3 regions of the Pseudodesulfovibrio halophilus DSM 5663 genome follow, and region 1 is predicted to be linked to each of the others. Evidence: predicted binding sites of a transcription regulator. Region 1 holds the regulator's gene; each other region holds the start of a gene.
The links. Region 1 encodes sigma-54, which starts transcription at its own class of promoters, with help from an activator protein. Its sites were predicted from a motif close to CTGGCACGGNNNNTGCTT; they were not measured.
Positions count from the first base shown of each region.

Region 2: BR24_RS12570 (PEP-CTERM sorting domain-containing protein) is a predicted target of sigma-54. The motif match lies at 1,536-1,553, and genes of this name have one in related genera.
Region 3: BR24_RS08795 (OmpA/MotB family protein) is a predicted target of sigma-54. The motif match lies at 2,008-2,025, and genes of this name have one in related genera.

Region 1 covers NZ_JCANTV010000015.1:119,482-122,703, forward strand. The annotation lists gene BR24_RS15060 (PTS sugar transporter subunit IIA) at 1-99, opposite strand, end outside; gene hpf (ribosome hibernation-promoting factor, HPF/YfiA family) at 103-645, opposite strand; gene rpoN (RNA polymerase factor sigma-54) at 685-2,112, opposite strand; gene lptB (LPS export ABC transporter ATP-binding protein) at 2,355-3,080, opposite strand; gene BR24_RS15080 (LptA/OstA family protein) at 3,081-3,222, opposite strand, start outside.
Region 2 covers NZ_JCANTV010000013.1:109,386-112,607, reverse strand. The annotation lists gene BR24_RS12575 (adenosine deaminase family protein) at 1-750, opposite strand, end outside; gene BR24_RS12570 (PEP-CTERM sorting domain-containing protein) at 826-1,509, opposite strand; gene BR24_RS12565 (YifB family Mg chelatase-like AAA ATPase) at 1,684-3,213, opposite strand.
Region 3 covers NZ_JCANTV010000010.1:415,052-418,273, forward strand. The annotation lists gene BR24_RS08780 (hypothetical protein) at 1-174, opposite strand, end outside; gene BR24_RS08785 (GNAT family N-acetyltransferase) at 343-861, opposite strand; gene BR24_RS08790 (Maf family protein) at 1,270-1,887, opposite strand; gene BR24_RS08795 (OmpA/MotB family protein) at 2,055-2,756, shown strand; gene BR24_RS08800 (motility protein A) at 2,770-3,222, shown strand, end outside.

The DNA of each region.
Region 1 (3,222 bases):
CTGCAAGGGAACGACAAGCTCTCCGAGGGCCCCGGCCTTGTCGGCCGAGGCCATGTCGGAGAGAATCAGGTCCTTTTCAAGGTAGTCACCAAGTTTCATTGATCAGAATCCGGGATCGATGAGGCCGAAGTCTCCGTTGTCGCGCTTGTAGATGACGTTGACGCCCTCGGTTTCGCTATTCCTGAAGACGAGGAACTCATGATCCATGGTGTCAAGCTGCATGGCAGCCTCGTCCACGGACATGGGCTTGGGCACGTAGCTGTCCGTTCCCACAATGGTGGGCTCGGAAAGACGGTCTTCGCCATAGTTCAGGTAGTTCATGCGAACCTCCCGTTCCTGACGGACCTTTCTGGTCTTGCCCTTCATCTTCTCGCGCTGCTTGCGAAGCTGCGCCTCAAGCTTGTCCAGCACCAGATCAATGGTGGCGTACATGTCCTCGGAGGACTCGATCGCCGTCAGGTGCATGGTGTCCGCATCCAGGATGACGTCCGCCTTGTGACGGAGCTTCTCCACCATGAGGTTCACCTGAAGATCCGCATTGTCGGTGTCCTTGAAGAACTTGCCGAGCTTGGCGAAGCGCTTGTTGGCATAATCCCGCAGATGCTGAGAAGGATCGAAGTTCTTGAAGGTGAAGCTGATATTCATGGAATACCCTCCTGGTTATGGGTAGTGAACAAGCCTTGACTAAAAATAGCTCTTGCGCTTGGACGATGATGCAATCCCCATGGCGGACCGGTACTTTGCCACGGTCCTGCGGGCGATGTTCACGTCCAGCCGCTCCTTGAGTATCTCGCCGATCTTTTCGTCGCTGAGCGGTTTTTTCGGCTCCTCCTCGCTTATGAGTTTCTTTATGAGCGCCTTGACGCTTTCCGACCCGACCTGCGAACCGTCGCCGAGGTCGAGAGCACTGTTGAAAAAGAATTTGAGCTCGAAAATGCCGTGCGGTGTGGACACGTACTTGCTCGTCGTGATGCGGCTGACCGTGGACTCGTGCATGTTTATGTCTTCGGCGACCTCCTTGAGGATCAGGGGCTTGAGCTTGGTCACGCCCTCCACGAAGAATTCGCGCTGAAACTTCACGATGCTCTCCATGACCTTGTAGAGCGTGCGCTGGCGCTGGTACAGGCTCTTCATCAGCCATGCCGCGGAGCTCATCTTGTCGCGGAAATAGTCCTTGTCCAGATCCGCCCTTCCCTGCACGGTGTCGGCGAGGAACTGGTTCATCTGCAAACGCGGCAGACCGTCCTCGTTGAGCACGATCACGAAATCGTCCCCGTAGCTGTAAACATACACGTCGGGGCTGACGTAGTGCGGCTCGGTACTCGAAAAATTGGCGCCAGGCATGGGGTCGAGCTTCTGAAGCTCTTCAAGATACCCCTTGAGCTCTTCCAGAGAAATCTTGAACTTTCGGGCAAGCGGCTTGAAGCGGTTCTTTTCGATGTCCTCAAGGTGTTCGGTGACTATCGACACAAGAATGGGATCGTCGATGCCGAGCATCTCCATCTGCACAAGCAGACATTCACGCGGAGTACGGGCCGCAACGCCGACAGGGTCGAGACGCTGGATGCGCCTGACCACGGACTCGACGAGATCCTCGTCGACACCGGGAATCATCTCGCAGAGCTCTTCCATGCTGGCCTGAAGATAACCGTTGGAGTCAAGGTTGCCTATGATTACATCGGTAATGGCGACCTCCTGCTCCGAGAAGTCGGAGAGACGGATCTGCCAGCCGAGGTGCCCTTCAAGGGAAGGCTTAGACGCGAGACGGGCCTCAAAAGTCAGGCCCTCTTCCGGGGACTCGTATTCGCGGACCTGCGACTGCTTGGAAGAGCTGGAGAACTCGCCCATGTAGTTGTCCCAGTCCGCGTCACGCATGACGGATTCATCGGTCCCCTCGCCCGCTTCCTTGAGGGAGTCCGACTCCTTTTCCGGAGCCTCCTGAACGGCCTCGTTTTCGGATTCCTCCAGAAAAGGATTTTCAAGAAGCTCCTGCTGAACCGTTTCAACCAGCTCGAGACGCGACATCTGCAGCAGCTTGATTGCCTGCTGCAACTGCGGCGTCATGACCAGCTGCTGCGTCAGCTTGAGTTGTTGCCTGAGTTCAAGCCCCATACGGTTTCTCTATTCATGCGGGCGTCCCACCCGGTTCTCGACATAAAATTGGTCATTTGCTCGGGGTACACAACCCGAATCACTTGTGTTGAAGTATGCCACATGCTTTCCACTACCGCAAGAAAGACCGGATAACCAACTGCAAATGTTGATTTTACACACACAACACAATGAGCATGAAAAAACTGTACCAACCTTCCGGGCGACTGTAAACGACCAAAGGGTGGAACTCTCGAAAAAAACTAGAGAGAGAAGTCTTCGCCCAGATAGATCTGCCGGGCCCGGGAGCTCTGCACGATGTCGGCAGGCGTGCCGTCGAGGATGATGGTGCCCTCGTACACAAGGTAGGCTCTGTCGCAGATATTCAAAGTTTCCCGGACATTGTGGTCAGAGATGAGAATCCCGATGCCCATACTCTTGAGCACGGAGATGATTTCCTGAATATCAATGACAGCGATGGGGTCGATGCCGGCGAACGGCTCGTCGAGAAGAATGAAATCCGGACTCATGATAAGCGCCCGGGCTATTTCCAGCCTGCGCCTTTCCCCGCCGGAGAGGTACATGGAAGCCTGATCCGCGAGCTTGGTTATGGAGAACATCTCCATAAGCTCATCGGCGCGGTCGCGCTGCTGGCGCGGCGTCATATCCGTCTGCTCAAGGATTATCTGCAGATTCTCGCGAACCGTCAGTTTGCGGAAGATGGAGCTTTCCTGCGGCAGATAACTCACGCCGAGCCGCGCCCGTTCGTGCAACGGAAGGTCTGTGATATTCCTGCCGTTGAGATAGACGTCTCCCGAATACGGCTTGACGATCCCGGCGAGCATGTAGAACGTCGTGGTCTTGCCCGCGCCGTTGGGCCCGAGCAGTCCGACGACTTCCTCGCGGCCGAGCGACAGGCGAATGCTGTGAACGACTTCCTTGCGACCGTAACGTTTGCTGAGATCGGAGGCGGAGAGGCCCTTTTCCATCTACTGAATCTCCAGACCGCTGTTGGTGAAGAACTCGGCTTCGACGCGCTTGCCTTCGCCGCCGACCACCTCACTGCGGTTTTCCCGAACATAAAAACGAATCTTGTCGCCGGTGATGCTGTTGGGGCCGTCGCGCAGGACC
Region 2 (3,222 bases), on a different contig from region 1:
CGGTTCCACCACCCGGACGATCTGGTTGATGTAGCGCACATTCACGTCGCTCCCCGGTCCGCCGCCCAACAGATCGCGTCGCTTCGCATCCCAGTCGGCAAGCGTCTGCCGCGCCTGAGGCATGTCTTCAAACAGCCCGGCATCCTGAAGACGCTTCAGCGTTTGCGCCGGATCGCCATCCCACCCGGCCTTCGCCGCATAAGGCGTGACCCATTGCGGCCCGTAGGCCGAAAGCATCACTTCAAGATACTGGACCTTGTCCCGCGCGGCCTGACGCGAGGTGAGCGCGAGCATCCGGCCTTTATCGTCGTTTGCCGCGCCGAATCTGCCGAAGGTGACGAAGAACTGGTCGTGTCCCCACATGCGGTCGTCGCGGCGGTCCTGACGCGTGGAAAGGGCGTTGACCGTGTGGTTCCAGAGGTCTGCGTCCGTGTACGCCCCGGCGGCCTTTGCCTGTGAATCGTCGCAGGGCGGTGCGGAAATTCGGCCTGTCTCCCGGTCGATGCATGCTCCGTCGCGGGCGGCCCATCCTATGTAGTCCTCGGCGTAGGGCACGCCGGAGAGGTGGGTGTGCAGCTCCGCGCCCTTGGGCATCTCGGCCAGCAGCATGCGAAGCGAGACCGGATCGCGGGCCGGGAGATTCGCGATGGAGCCGACGGGTCCGCTTTTCGCGGTGCAGCCGGGAAGGACGGTCAGGGTTATGCACAACAGGGCCGCGGCGACAACCGGGAGCATGGAGTTCTTGTTCATGCTACCAGTTGCCGCCGAACGGTCGGGTTGGTCAAGGCCTTAACGGCCCGGTGCCGTTATATTGTGAGGTTGCGGCTACTGCCTGTCCTGTCTGTTGCGGACGGGAGCCTTTCTGCCGTGCCGCCTCATGGCGATCAGCCCAAGCGCGCCGAAGCCTACGGCCAGCATGACGGCGGTGCCCGGTTCCGGGACAGGGGTCGCGGCGCTGCCGATCTGGAGGTTGTCGTAATCTATCCATGCGGTGAGGCCGCTCAGGGTGGCGGACGAGAACGGGTCCGCCGCGATGCCGAGGAAGGCTATCTCATCCGATGTGCCGCCGGAGTTGACGAAGTCCGGGACATCGAGCGGGTCGCCTCCGTCCAGCGCGAGGAAGATGTCCGCGCCGTAGTCGAGGTCGCCGAGCCACAGGCCGAAGCCCGGGACCGGAGCGCTGAAGGTGAAGGTGATCTGTGTGCCGCGGCTGGTGACCCAGTATCCGCTGCCGAAGTGCGTCTCGCTCTGCGCCGAGCCAAGGTACCCGTTGGATGCCGTGGCGGTGATGCCGTTGCCGAAGTCGATGCCGCTGCCGCTTTCGAAGTCTTCCATGAAGTAGCCGGCGAAGTGGCTGCGGAATCCGGCCTCGGCGTCGAACGGGTCGGCGTCGTCCGCCGCGCTGCCGGAGAGGTCCTGCCCGAAATACAGCGTGTCTGCCGAGGCGGGAGCCGTCAACAGAACCATGACCATGACCGAAAGGAACCAGTACAATGTCCTGTACCTCATATCGGAACTCCTTTTTGGGCTCCGCAAAGCAGAAAGTGTTCCACCAAAAATGGATATGATTTTACAGGCGGTTCCGTAAGTACGGTGTCTCGGCGGTCCGGAAAAGTGTCGGAAAAGGCGACGGATTGTCGGAAAAACTGTCGCCGTTCGCGTGACGGCGCAGGGGGGAGCGCACTACTCCTTGCGATCAAGCGTGCGGTAGTTGATGGCCTCCGCAAGATGGTTCACCGCGATGGCCGCGCTGCCGTCGAGGTCGGCCACGGTGCGGGCGATGCGCAGGATGCGCGTGTAGGCGCGGGCTGACAGGCCGAGGGATTTGACCGCGTTCTCGAGGAAGGTGTGGCAGGTCGCTTCGAGGCGGCAGTGCTCTTCCAGCGCCGATCCGGTGAGTTGGGCGTTCACGGAGACCGGGAGCCCCTTGAAGCGCTCGGCCTGACGGTCGCGGGCCTCCATGATGCGCGAACGCATGGTGGCGGAGTCCACGCTGCCGCGCTCGCGTTTGAGGTCTTCGTACGGCACGGCCGGGACGTCCACGTGCAGGTCGATGCGGTCCAGCAGCGGCCCGGAGAGCTTGCCGCGGTATCGCTGCACTGCGAGCGGCGTGCAGGAGCACGGGTGCTGATCGTCCGTCATGTAACCGCACGGGCAGGGGTTCATGGCCGCCACGAGCATGAAATCCGCCGGGTATGACAGGCTGACCAGCGAGCGGGAGATGGAGACGCGCCCGTCCTCCAGCGGCTGGCGCAGCACTTCCAGCGCGTTCTTTTTGAATTCGGGCAGTTCGTCAAGGAACAGCACGCCCCGGTGGGCCAGCGACACCTCGCCGGGCTGGGGATAGCGACCGCCGCCGATGAGCCCGATGTCGGAGATGGTGTGATGCGGCGAGCGAAAGGGCCGGGTGACCATCAGCGCGCGGTCGCCCTGCATCCGCCCCGCCACGGAGTAGACCTTGGTAACCTCCAGCGCCTCGTCGAAATCCAGCGGCGGCAGGACTGTGGGGATGCGCTGGGAGAGCATGGTCTTGCCGGAGCCGGGAGGGCCGATGAACAGCAGGTTGTGCGCTCCGGCAGCGGCGATCTCGATGGCCCGCTTGGCGTGCTCCTGCCCCTTGACCTCGCTGAAGTCCTCCAGAAACGTCTCGCGTCCGGCCCAGAGGGTCTCGATGTCCACGCTCTCCGGTTCCAGATGCTCCTGCCCCGAGAGAAAGCGCACGGCCTGCCCCAGATCGTCCACGCCGATGACCGGCAGGCCGTCAACCACCGCGGCCTCGGCCGCGTTGCCCCGTGGCAGGATCAGCCCTTTTGCCCCTTCGCGCAGCGCGGCCACGGCCAGCGGAAGGCTGCCGTCCACCGGACCGAGGTGTCCGCCGAGGGAGAGCTCCCCGGCCATGTACCAGCCGTTCACCGCGTCGGGGTCGAGCGCCCCGGACGCCGTGAGCAGGCCGACGGCCATGGGCAGGTCGTAGGCGCTGCCTTCCTTGCGCACGTCCGCCGGAGCCAGGTTCACCGTCACCCGTGCCGGGGGCAACTTGAAGCCGCTGTTCTTGAGGGCGGAATACACGCGTTCCTTGGCTTCACGCACCGCGCCGTCCGGAAGCCCCACCATGGTGAAGGCGGGCAGGCCGGAGCGGGAAAAATCGACTTCAAGAGAAACGGGAAAGGCGTCGATGCCCATGAGCGCGGCGCAACGGACAGTGGAAATCACGAGGGCTCC
Region 3 (3,222 bases), on a different contig from region 1:
GCGTGCGAGCTCTTCCGGGGTGAGCGGGCGCAGTCCGCGCGTACGGGCAGGGGAGTGCCCGTCGAAAGTGAAGTTGACCTCGTTCAGGCCGTACTGTTCCGCCATTTCGCCGAAAAAGGCTTCCGCGCCGTTGGCACCGCCGCTGAACAGGGTATATTCCTTGGGATCTGCCACGTCATGCTCCTTGTCGAGGTTTATATGAACCTGGACGTGTTCCGCTTTCCTGTGCGGGAGAACGTCCTGCCAGCCTTTGGGTTCGATGAAGGGACCGGCGTATTTCGTTGAACCGGTCGCTCCGAATTCGCATTGTCCTGAGGATTAACACAATTTGTCTGCCCGGCGTCAAGTGTTCCTTGCATCGGAAGCGGTGGAACCTGACCGGACCGGCAGCGCCATTTCGTGCCAGCGGGCTCCGCCGTGCGTGCTGGAGGACAGGCCCCTGTTGTGAAAGCCGAGCCGCTCATAAAAGGAAACGAGGTCGTGCTTGCACAGCAGCAGGATGGCCTGCCGTGACTGTCTGGCTGCCGCGGCGATGAATTCGCGCATGAGAGAGGCGGCGATGCCCCTGCCTTGATATTCCGGCAGTACGCTCAGGCTGAAGATGACAACGTTTTTTCCATCGTCGTTGTGGCCCACAAGTTTTTTGAATGCTTCATCGGTGATGTCTTCCTTGTGGGTGGCGCCGCTGTTGACCTGCCCGACTATCATTCCGTCCCATTCCGCAACGAGAAACCCTTGGGGGAAGCGTTCGATGCGGGTGCGAATCCCTTCTGCGTCGGCGGCCTCGTCCGGAGGAAAGCAGGCCTGTTCGACGGCAAGGCAGGCATTAAGATCATCGGGGCGAACTGTACGAATGGTCATCCGGCTCACGTGTGGTTTCGGAGGAGAGCCTCTTTCAAGTGGGTGCGTCTGGAGTGTTGTATGGTCGCATGACTCTTTCGAAAAATGTTTTCTGTAAGGGAGCATCCAGAACAGACAGGCTACGACCCAGACGACACTGCCAATCAGGGAGAGGCTGTCGCCGTTTTTTAGGCTGGAAATGATGAAGAACACACCGGAAAGACTAAATCCCGTGAGGGCTGAAAGTTCATATTTCCAATCGTTATTCTTATTGCCGGGTTTTTTCATGGAAGCATCACGAGTGCGGGAATCACTCCCGGTGTCCGGAGAGTGACAGGCGGGCTCTTTTGGCATTCTGCATTTCTCCCTGTGCTATCTTGAGCGGGCTGAAGCGAGCGGTTCACGCGCAATGATGAATATGGGGTCGGCCTATCCGGACTGAATGATATCATACTCCAGCAACGTCTCCAGCAGTTCTGCCAAAGGCAAGCCCACGACGTTGGTGTACGAACCGGAAATCTCGGTCACCAGAAAGGTCCCGATGCCCTGAATGGCGTATGCTCCGGCCTTGTCCGCGGGTTCGCCCGTGGCGATGTAGGAGAGAAGCTCCTCACGGGAGGACTCGCGCATGCAGACTTCCGTCTCCGCAGCGAATGTCACCGGCTCCCGGTCAGGAAAAAGGACGGCGACGCCGGTTACCACCTGATGTGTCTGCCCGGACAGCGCCGTGAGCATGCGCAGGGCGTCGGCGTCGTCAGCCGGTTTGCCCATTATCTGGTCTTCCAGAGCCACCACCGTGTCCGAGCCGACCACGATGGAATCCAAATGTCGTCCGGCCACCTCTCGCGCCTTGGTCTCAGCCATGCGAACCGCATAGGCGGCAGGGGATTCTCCGGTCTCGGGGCGGGGTTCGTCTGCTTCGCTGGGGGCAACCGAGAATTCGATGCCCAGATTTTCGAGCAGTTCGCGTCGTCTGGGAGATGCGGAGCCGAGCGTGATCGTCTTTTTCGCCTTGAACGGGCCGGGGTGCTGCTGATTGTTTTCCATGCGCGCTTCATGACCGGAAACGGTCCCGGAGTCAATGCGAGGCCGTCGGAATTCCGCCGCGAAAAATGATAGTCCTTTTTCGTTTCTTAATATTTATCAATATTTCAGAGTATTGAGTCGTTGGCAGAGTAATTGCTAGCAAGCAGATGAAAACCAGCGGAGGACAGATGCAGGAATATTTCTCCGACATGAAAGCCGATCCCCTCGAGGCTTCCGCCGTGCAGGAGCAAAACGGGGACTGGGCCACGTCCTGGGCGGATTTGATGATGGTCATGTTCGTCCTTTTCACCGTGCTCTTCGTCTATGCGGGCAACAAGGCGGACCTCAAGGTCCTCTTCAGCCCCGATACGGCGGAGCGAGCGCGTGATACCACCTCCATCGACCCGCTGCTCGGCCTCATCGGCAACCTGAGCGGGCTCGCCGATTCGTCCAACTCGGTGAACGGTCCCGCAGGCTATCAGGGCGAGATCGTTTACAAGGCCCGCGACAATGCGGTGACGGTGCTGCGCGAAGGGGATTCCCTGCGCGTGATCATGCGCGGGGACATTTTCTTCGCTCCCGGCGGGGAGTCGCTTCTGAGCGGGGCGGATGAGTACCTCGACGAGATCGGCGGCATTTTGCGCACAACGCAGGGCAACGCCATGGTCGTGGGCTACGCCGATGCCACGGAGCTGGAAGGGGCGAGCGGATTCAGCCTCTCCGCCGGAAGGGCGGAGTCCGTTGCGAATCGGCTGGTCGGACGTTACGGCATGCGCCCCGAACGAATCGCCGTGACCGGGCGCGGAGCATACTCTCCGGACGTGCCAACATATCTTGAAGAGAGCGCGGACCTGAATCGCCGCGTGGAAATCATAATGATGACGAGATAGGGAGAATGAGATCATGAACATGAAAAGCGCATTGATTACCGGCGTGTGCCTGCTCGTCTTCCTCGGAAGTTTTCTGCTTTCGGGCAGTGCGACAGTCTATCTGAATCTTGCCGCCTTCATGGTGGTGAGCTCCGGAGTGGCGGCGGCGATGTTGCTCGGCAACCCGCTTTCACGTCTGCGGGAGGCGTTCTCCGCCGCGGCGCGGTCCTATTCCGCAGATTCGGCCACGCACGGTGAAATCGTCAGGACGCTGCTGGACCTCTCCGTCAAGAGCAAGATTGACGGCCTGCTCTCGCTGGAAAAGAAGGAGCACGAGGCCACAAGCTCGTTTCTCAAGAGCGGCCTGATCCTTCTCGTGGACAACTATTCCGAAGAGGAAATGCGCGACTGCCTGAGTGCGGAGATGCACTTCTTCAAGCTGCGTCAGGAGCGCTGCGAGCGGGTGTTCCGGACCATGGCGCGGCTC